DNA from 3 places in the Haloleucobacter albus genome. Region 1 is predicted to be linked to each of the others. Evidence: predicted binding sites of a transcription regulator. Region 1 holds the regulator's gene; each other region holds the start of a gene.
The links. Region 1 encodes LexA, which represses DNA repair genes until DNA is damaged. Its sites were predicted from a motif close to TGTTCNNNNTGTGTTCNG; they were not measured.
Positions count from the first base shown of each region.

Region 2: recA (recombinase RecA) is a predicted target of LexA. The motif match lies at 1,838-1,855, and genes of this name have one in related genera.
Region 3: ACT6QH_RS13100 (ATP-dependent helicase) is a predicted target of LexA. The motif match lies at 1,689-1,706, and genes of this name have one in related genera.

Region 1 is NZ_JBQWAS010000020.1:31,236-34,516, forward strand. Features, by position in the region: gene ACT6QH_RS04190 (ComEC/Rec2 family competence protein) at 1-985, shown strand, start outside; gene lexA (transcriptional repressor LexA) at 1,007-1,720, opposite strand; gene ACT6QH_RS04200 (molybdopterin molybdotransferase MoeA) at 1,863-3,068, opposite strand; gene moaC (cyclic pyranopterin monophosphate synthase MoaC) at 3,109-3,281, opposite strand, start outside.
Region 2 is NZ_JBQWAS010000012.1:23,756-27,036, reverse strand. Features, by position in the region: gene ACT6QH_RS01170 (lytic murein transglycosylase) at 1-465, shown strand, start outside; gene recA (recombinase RecA) at 688-1,773, opposite strand; gene ACT6QH_RS01160 (FUSC family protein) at 1,986-3,281, shown strand, end outside.
Region 3 is NZ_JBQWAS010000029.1:130,111-133,391, forward strand. Features, by position in the region: gene metW (methionine biosynthesis protein MetW) at 1-262, opposite strand, end outside; gene metX (homoserine O-acetyltransferase MetX) at 264-1,415, opposite strand; gene ACT6QH_RS13100 (ATP-dependent helicase) at 1,768-3,281, shown strand, end outside.

The DNA.
Region 1 (3,281 bases):
TCTCTCATATCCTCGCCCGGAAGGGTGGGGGGCGCAGATCATCTGGTTCATGCTGGCCTTTATGGGCGGCCTTGCAATCACATCCATTCTTGCAGGGGTGGCGACAGCTCCTTATGGGGCCTTCCATTTTCAGCGCGCATCGACTTATGGTCTGCTCTCCAATCTGGCTGCGATGCCCGCTGTTTCTCTGTTGGTCATGCCCTTCGGATTGATTGGCGTGCTGCTCATTCCTTTTGGCTGGGATTCTATCGCCTGGCCCGTCATGGGGTTTGGCATCGAAGTTATGATTGCCGTTTCTGAGTGGTGCGCGAATTTGCCGGGAGCAGATATCCCTGTTACATGGATCAATACAGCCAATTTGTTGCTGATAACACTGGCTCTTCTGCTGCTCTCAATACCTCAGGGGCTGCTGAAGTTGTGTGCTTTGCCGTTTTTGTGTGTAGCTGTATTTGCTACAACCTCACCAGAGCACCCGGACATCCTGATTGCCCCGAATACACACACGATTGCGGTGCGAGGAGAAGATGGAAAACTTTCCATTCTGAATGCGCCGCGCGCTCGCATGTTTGCAGAGCAATGGCTGAACCGTGAGGGTGACAGACGCGCTCTTGATGATCCGGCACTGGCCTCGTCATTTTCTTGCGATCACCTTGGTTGCGTCGCCACACTAAAAGATAGAGGTGTATTGGCTGTTTCACACAATCCAGTCAGCTTGGAAGCCGACTGCCTGCTCGCCTCTATTGTGGTGACGGAGCACATGCCTCCAGGGGATTGCCCTGCGCGGGTTATCACTGCGCAGAATCTGGAACAGACAGGTACACTCGCTCTGTATCATGATGCTGAGACAGGGTGGCGTGAGCGGGCCAGTCGTTCCATGTCACAAAGCCGCCCATGGCAACCCTACCATGCATTGCCACCCACCACTGTTCTTCCCTTCGTGGAAAGTGAAGTGGATATTTTAAGTGCAGAGCTTTGGGTGCCATAGAAATGATGAGGGGGCTCATCATCAATAACGTCGCATCAAGCCGACAAGTCGTCCTTGTATCTGTACGCGGTCTGGTCCGAAGATACGGGTTTCATAAGCCGGATTTGCAGCCTCAAGAGCAATTGAGGCCCCTTTCTTGCGCAAACGCTTCAGAGTCGCTTCCTCATCATCAATCAGTGCGACGATAATATCTCCGGTATCCGCCGTCTGGCATTTGCGGATCAGAACCGTATCTCCATCCAGAATGCCAGCCTCAATCATGCTGTCACCGCGCACTTCCAGAGCATAATGCTCACCAGAGCCCAGCATTTCAGGCGGGACATGGAGGGTGTTGCTACGGTTCTGGATTGCAGAAATTGGGGTGCCGGCAGCAATCCGCCCCATAAGCGGCACGGCAACGCCTTCAGGAGATGCCTCTTCAGCATTCTCTGATGGTGGGCGGACACGGCCAAGATTGCCCTCAATGACAGAAGGGGAGAAGCCGCGTGCCGGCGAGCGCCCTGCGAGGCTCGGCGTCACAGTTTCCGGCAGCCGAACAACCTCAAGTGCGCGCGCACGGTTGGGCAGGCGGCGAATGAAACCTCTCTCTTCCAAAGCCGTAATGAGACGGTGAATGCCGGATTTGGAGCGCAGATCCAGCGCATCCTTCATTTCATCAAAAGAAGGTGGCACACCTGTTTCCGTCACGCGTTCATGTATGAAGCGCAGCAATTCATACTGCTTGCGTGTCAGCATCTTCGGCCCCCGCTCTAGTGGCTGGAGCATGAACATATGCTGATCATATGAATCTCCAGCCATGAGTTAGCGAAACAAATCGGGAACAAGACTTATCTGTTCCAGATTTGTTTCGCAAGGGTGAAGATGGGGTTAAAGGCACCTAATCGCTGAAAGGGAGAATCTCGCAGCTATCACCAGCCTGTGCCGCGCAAGCATGGGGCGGTCGCACCAGAAGACAGTTTGATGTGGCCAGAAGGCTTAGCATGGCGCTGTCTTGCGTGCTGGCCGGTGTGACCTGGAGGGCGCCATCCGCATCGGCCCTGAAAGTGGCACGCATGAAATCGCGGCGCGGGCCATTGGGCGGCATGTCTACGGCAAGGCGGGCAACAGTGGTTTCTGGTCCTGTTGTCTCTTCGCCCTGCATGGCCCTCAGAAGTGGCGCCATGAACAAGATGGAGCAGACATGAGAGGAGACCGGGTTGCCGGGCAAACCCAGGCACAAGACTTGGCCGCGGCTACCAAACATCAGGGGCTTTCCGGGTTTCAAAGCCAGTTTGTGCAGATGCAGTTCCACGCCTTCCGCACGCATGGCCGGGGCGACAAGATCATGCTCTCCAACAGATGCGCCGCCGGAAGAGATGAAAAGATCGAAACCTCCCCCTGTACCGTGAGAAACGGCCGCTCGAATCTGCTCCATATCATCAGGCACGATGCCGAGATCGGTGACATCCGCCCCGAGTTTATGTGCGAGCGCGGCCAAGCCGAAAGCATTGGATACAACAATTTCGGCATCTGAGCCGCGCCCTTTTCCGGGCAAAACCAATTCATCACCTGTCTGCAACAGGGCGACCCGGGGGCGTCGCGTGACCGGGACCGTGGCATGGTCCATCGCTGCGGCGAGCATGATATCCCGCGCGGTCAATCTGCGTCCGGCCCTTAAACCCGGCATGCCGGCTTGAAAGTCAGCCCCCATCTTGCGCACATTCTGGCCGCTTTGGCGAAAGCTATTGATTGTGACGCAACGATCAATCCGATGGGTATCTTCCTGAATGACGACACTGTCCGCCCCGGCAGGCATGACGCCTCCGGTGAAAATGCGGACAGCTTCTCCAGTCTTCAGAATACCTTCAAAAGGGCGCCCGGCAGCAGATTCGCCAATAATCTGCAAATCCACGGGGGAAAGAGAGACGTCTTCCGCACGGACTGCATAGCCATCCATGGCAGACATGTCCGCAGGGGGTTGCGAACGGCGCGCAGGAAGGTCTTCGGCCAGAACACGCCCCGCAGCCAAACCAACGGGTACTTGCTCGGCTTCCAAGAGCCGAGCGGAAGACAGGATCAGCTTCAGGGCGTCCTCGACGCTCATCAATGCCACGGTGAAGCCTCCCTTATTGTTGGAGATGGGTTCAGGGGCGTTCTGCCTGCCAATCGCCGCTTTTGCCGCCGGTTTTTTCGAGTAACCGAATGCCTTCGATTCTCATGGCCCGGTCGGCAGCCTTGGCCATGTCGTAGATGGTCAGGCAGGCAATGGAAACAGCCGTAAGGGCTTCCATTTCCACGCCGGTCTGACCTGAAGTCT
Region 2 (3,281 bases), on a different contig from region 1:
CTTGCAGAAAGTTCAAAGAAGCGCAGCCTCAACGAATGGTCGCGCATGGGGGTCACCACCATTGATGGCCAGTCTTTCCGAGGGCTGAGCGATCCCGCGCGGCTGTGGTTGCCGGGAGGATGGGGTGGTCCGGCTCTGGTTCTGATGCATAATTTCTATGCCGTGCGCCGCTATAATCCATCATCCAATTATGCGTTGGCTGTGGTGCATTTGGGAGATCGGGTCATGGGGCAAGGGCCGTTCGTGACGCCTTGGCCCGGTGGCGAGCGCGCCCTGAGCATTGCCGAGCTTCAGGAACTGCAAACACGCCTGACTTTTGCCGGTTATGACACAAAGGGTACGGATGGCCGGGTGGGCCCGGCGACGATGCGGGCTGTGAAAGCCTTCCAGCAGCGCAGTGGAATCAAGCCTGCGGACGGTTATGCCAGTCTTGAGGTGCTGGGCACTCTGCGCAGTATGCCGTGATACTGGCAGTTGATCTTCGAGGGGTTTGCAAAAGGGGCGGCATGGCCCCATGCAATGATGAGCTCGGGCCGGCTTGGGATATATTGGAGTTTGGATGGGCCAAGGAAGAATGGCCCTGCCGGCACGGTGACAGATACATGAATAAGCCCGCATCAAAGTGCGGGCTTTTTCTTAGTTCCGGCAAGACTGGCCAGGGAGGCTCCGCTTCTGGCCTGCCTGTGTTCAGTCGTCCGAAGGGGGAGTGCCGTCGGCGTCAGATTCTGGCTCGCCTTCCAGAATCTTTTCGGCGATAAGGCCGGCGTTCTGACGAATGGCGGCTTCAATCCGCTCGGCGATTTCGGGGTTTTTCCGCAGGAAGTTCTTGGAATTCTCCCGGCCCTGCCCAAGGCGCTGGCTGTCATAGGAGAACCATGCGCCGGATTTCTCCACGATTCCGGCCTTCACGCCCAGATCCAGCAATTCGCCCATCTTGGAAACGCCTTCGCCATACATGATGTCGAATTCGACCTGCTTGAAAGGGGGGGCGAGCTTGTTCTTCACCACCTTTACGCGGGTCTGGTTCCCCACCACCTCATCGCGCTCCTTGATGGCGCCGGTGCGGCGGATATCAAGGCGCACGGAAGCGTAGAATTTCAGCGCATTGCCACCTGTGGTGACTTCTGGAGAGCCATAAACAACACCGATCTTCATGCGGATCTGATTGATGAAGATGACCATGGTGTTGGATTTGGAAATGGAGCCGGTGAGCTTGCGCAGGGCCTGGCTCATCAGGCGGGCCTGCATGCCGGGCTGATTGTCACCCATTTCGCCTTCAAGCTCGGCGCGCGGGGTCAGGGCGGCTACAGAATCCACCACCAGAACATCCACCGCACCGGAGCGCACCAGCGTATCGGCAATTTCCAGCGCCTGTTCGCCTGCATCCGGCTGGGAGATCAGCAGCTCATCCAGATTGACGCCGAGCTTGCGGGCATAGACCGGATCCAGCGCATGTTCGGCATCAATGAAGGCGCAGATTCCGCCCCGCTTCTGAGATTCTGCCACCGTGTGCAGGGCCAGCGTGGTTTTACCTGAAGATTCAGGGCCGTAAATTTCGACGATACGCCCTTTGGGCAGCCCGCCAATGCCAAGCGCAATATCCAGCCCGAGTGAGCCGGTCGGGACGCTTTCAATCTCCAGCGCCTTGCCTTTTCCGAGCTTCATGATCGAACCTTTGCCGAAATGGCGTTCGATCTGGGAGAGCGCGGCATCCAGAGCCTTGGTTTTATCCATAGAAGAACCTTCGACGAGTCGGAGTGTTGCCTGTGTCATCGCCGCGCTCCGGTATTGGCGCAAGGGAAAATGAACGTGAAATGTATGTACATGATATGTTCCTCGTTCGCAATATGTTCCTGTTTTGAGTGTGCGCAATCTCAACAGTGGTGGGAGAAAGCGGATATTGGCATTGTTACGGATGCAGGGGCGCATGAAAAAAAGCGGAGTTCAGGCTAGAAGAAAATCAGAGAATCCAAATGAGGCTTCATATGGCTGAGGAAAAGCCCGTCTGGTTCCGTTTGAACGGGCCTGTGTTGCTTTTTGGCCTGAAGTTTACCCTGGCGTCGCTTCTGGCGCTGGGCATTTCCTTCTGGTCTTCCATGCCGGATCCGAAATGGTCTGTCATCACAGTTGCTGTGCTGGCGAATGCCAATACGGATCAGGTCGCGGCCAAGAGCCTCGCGCGGGTGGCCGGTACGATTGTGGGGGCCCTTGTGGGGCTGGCGTTGGTGGCTCTGTTTGCCGAGCATCGGGTGCTCTTCATGTTGAGCCTGTGCCTGTGGCTGGGGCTGTGCCAGTGGATGCTGATGTGGTTCAGGGATCTGGAAGCCTATATTTTCGCGCTATCTGGCTACACTGGCGCGATTGTGGGGCTGTCTGGCGTATTGAGCCCGGATATGGCTGCGGATATTGCCGTGAGCCGTGCAACGGAAGTGTGCATTGGCATTCTGGCCACCTGGGCGGCTTCTGCTATTCTGTTTCCGCGTTTTGGCAATCTGGATTTGCCGGAAAAGCTGAAAGAGTCAGCGCGCCTTCTGAATATGTGCCTGAAGCCGGGCGTGGAAGGGGCTGCCGCGCGGGTGCAGCTGGCAGATCTGTTCGCTGAGTTGCACCGTTACGGCCGGCGGATTTCCCTGGGTGTGCCGGGGGCGCAACACCGGGTCAATGCCATTCGCAGCATGAACCGGGCCATCATGAGCAATCTGTTCATCTCGCGCGCCTTGTCGCATTCCGAGGCGCAGAAACCGGAACTGATGGCGCTGGTTGCGGCTTTGCCACAGGCGCTTTCCAGCCCGCAGGCTGCGGAAGAGGCGCAGAAGCAATGGGGAGATGCCGCCGGGGCGCTTCAGGTGCAGATCCGTGAAGCGAAAACGGAGGCTCTGGAGGATGAGAAGCCAGTTTCCTGGCAGGCTTTCGCAGGTAATTGCGTTCAGATTTTGCAGGGTTACAGAGCTTTGCATGATCCGAAGATCGAGCCGGTTCCGGTCGCCGGGCCTTTCCATATTGCCGGGGCGGATAGCCTGGTTGCGACCATTGTTTCGTTACAGCTTGTCTCCAGCGTGTTGATTATCACGGTTTTCTGGTGGCTTACAGCTTGGGATGCAGCCTCTATCGGCATCACTATTGCCAGCGTCTATACCTTGCTGCTGACCACGACGCAGGGTTATCGCACCATCATATGGGGAATATTACTGGGGCTTGTCCCAGCATTGGTGGTGAGTTTTCAGATAGTGCCGCTGTTTTCGGATTTTCCTTTCTTCGCTCTGGCGATTTCACCTTTCCTT
Region 3 (3,281 bases), on a different contig from region 1:
GATAATGGGCGAGGTCCACATCCGCATCACCCTGAATGATGGCGAGGCCCCGCGCCACACCCGCATTTACCCCCTCGCGAGACAGTTCGATGCCACGGGCATCACAGCCGCGCGTGGTGGCCAGCAATTCCAGAAGCGCGCCGTCGCCCGAGCCCACATCCAGCACGCGCGCGCCGGGCTCCACCATCTCGGCCACCACCACCAGATCCACACGCCCGCCCTGCTGGCGCACGGCGCTTTCATCCAGAAGCCTGTCCGCCATATCAGCTCCTCCCCGCCGCAGGAAGCCCGCGTGCACGGGCGGCACTGTCGAGAAAGCCACGGGCGATGGCGAACAGTTCCGGCTCATCCAGCAGAAAGGCATCATGCCCCTTGTCGCTCTCCACCTCAGTGAAGGACACATTGGCCCCAGCCGCATTCAGCGCATGCACGATGATGCGCGATTCCGCAGTGGGGAACAGCCAGTCCGAGGTGAAGGAGACAATGCAAAAGCGTGTCTTCGAGCCCCGGAAGGCATTGGCCAGCACGCCATCATGTTCCGCCGCAATATCGAAATAATCCATCGCGCGGGTCACATAGAGGTAGGAATTGGCATCAAAACGCTGCACGAAAGCCTCGCCCTGATGGCGCAGATAGCTCTCCACCTGAAAATCAGCATCGAAGCCGAAGGTCGGCATGGCCCGGTTCTGCAAACGGCGTCCGAATTTACGGTGCAGCGCCTGATCCGACATATAGGTGACATGCGCGGCCATGCGGGCAACCCCCAGGCCCCGATACGGCGTCACCCCTTCCAGCATGTAGCGCCCGCCGCGCCAGTCCGGGTCGGCCATCACTGCCTGCCGGCCCACCTCGTGGAAGGCGATATTCTGGGCCGAATGGCGCGCGCCCGTTGCAATGGGCATGACGGAGAAGACCCGTTCAGGGTAGCTCACCGCCCATTGCAGCACCTGCATGCCGCCCATGGACCCCCCGGCCACGCACAGCAATGTCTCAATGCCCAGATGATCAACCAGCATGGCCTGTGCGTTCACCATGTCACGAATAGTGACGACAGGCATCTCCAGCCCCCAGGGCTGGTGCGTCTGCGGGTTGAAGGATGATGGCCCCGTCGTCCCCATGCAGCCGCCCAGCACATTGGAGCAGATGACGAAAAAGCGATCCGTATCAATAGGCTTGCCCGGCCCCACCATGGTTTCCCACCAGCCGGGTTTGCCCGTCACCGGATTGTCGCTGGCCACATGCTGATCCCCTGTCAGGGCATGGCACACCAGCACCGCATTGGAACGCTCCGCGTTCAGCGCGCCATAGGTCTGATAGGCGATCTGCAAATGCGGCAGCAGAACGCCGGCATCCAGCTTCAGGGGTTTGTCCGCACCAAAACGCACAATCTGCGAATGCGGCGTATCAATCTCCATCCGGGCGCGCACATCCGTGGTTTGCGGCGGAGAAGAAAGGGGCGATCCACCCGGAGGGAGGGATGAAAAAGGGGGCAGCATCAGCAAAGCAAGAGGCCGGAGACCTCTCCATGTCAAGCGCCTGCATGCCGCATGCGTCAGGAACACGACGCAAGGGACTGGCGGAAACCCTGCACCATCCCCATCTGCAAGGTGGCTTTGTTCCGCCATGGCTGCGGAAACAAGCTGGCCAGATCACACATAATGACCGCGCCCCTCGCCATTCCGTGCGCATGGTGCCATTTTGTTCTCATTCGAGAATCAGGGGCGAGACGAGACTTCCGTTTTGAGCATTCCCGCAGACCCACGCCGCATGGAACCCGCACCCGAACGCCCCGCACCACGCCCAGGCGGCATTGCCGTACGCCTGCGCGGCGCTGTCGCACCTGACGTAAATGCGGCACAGGGCATGGCGCCCTCCTATCTTGCCGGCCTCAACCCGGAACAGCGCGAGGCGGTGGAAACGCTGGATGGTCCGCTGCTGGTACTGGCTGGCGCCGGCACCGGAAAAACGCGAGTGCTCACCACCCGCATCGCCCATATTCTGGCCTCCGGCCGCGCCTGGCCCTCGCAGATTCTCGCCGTAACCTTCACCAACAAGGCCGCGCGCGAGATGAAGGAACGCATCCACACCATGGTGGGCGATCAGGTGGAGGGCATGCCCTGGCTCGGCACCTTCCATGCCATTGGCGTGCGCATCCTGCGCCGGCATCATGAGCTGGTGGGGCTGAAAAGCGGCTTCACCATTCTGGATACGGATGACCAGCTTCGCCTGCTCAAGCAACTTCTGGCGGCGGACAATATCGACGACAAGCGCTGGCCTGCCCGCATGCTGGCCGGCCTGATTGACGGCTGGAAAAACCGCGGCCTTTCACCAAAGGATGTGCCCGCCGGGGAAGGCGGCGCCTTCGCCAATGGCAAGGGCATTGCGCTTTACATGGCCTATCAGGCCCGACTGAAGGCCCTGAATGCGGTGGATTTCGGTGATTTGCTGCTGGAAGGCATTCGCCTGTTCCGCGAAAATCCCGATGTACTCTCCGAATATCACCAGCGGTTCAAATATTTGCTGGTGGACGAGTATCAGGATACCAACGTCGCGCAATATCTCTGGCTCCGCCTTCTGGCGCAGGGTTCAAGGAATGTGTGCTGCGTGGGTGATGATGACCAGTCCATCTATGGCTGGCGCGGGGCGGAGGTGGATAACATCCTGCGCTTCGAGAGTGACTTTCCCGGCGCGAAGGTTATCCGGCTGGAACGCAATTATCGCTCCACCGGGCATATTCTGGCGGCGGCCTCCCATCTTATCGCGCATAATGATGGGCGGCTCGGCAAGACCCTGTTTTCCGAAGGGGATCTTGGCGAGAAGGTCACCGTCACCGGCGCGTGGGACAGCGGCGAGGAAGCCCGTGCCATCGGCGATGAGATCGAGGCGCTGCAACGCGCCGGGCATCCGCTCTCGCAGATCGCCATTCTGGTGCGCGCCTCGTTCCAGATGCGCGAGTTTGAAGATCGCTTCATCACGCTGGGGCTCAATTACCGGGTAATTGGCGGGCCGCGCTTCTATGAACGGGCGGAAATCCGAGATGCACTGGCCTATCTGCGCTGCGTCAACTCGCCGTCCGATGATCTGGCTTTCGAGCGCATCGTGAATGTGCCCAAGCGCGGCATTGGCGACGCCACCATGAAGCTGGTGCATGATGTCGCCCGCTCGGCCGGTGTGCCGCTTCAGGAGGCGACCCGCCTGCTGGTGGAAAGCGAAGAGCTGAAACCCAAGCCTCGCAACACCCTGCGCGGCCTGTTGGAGAGCTTCGCGCGGTGGCGCGAGCA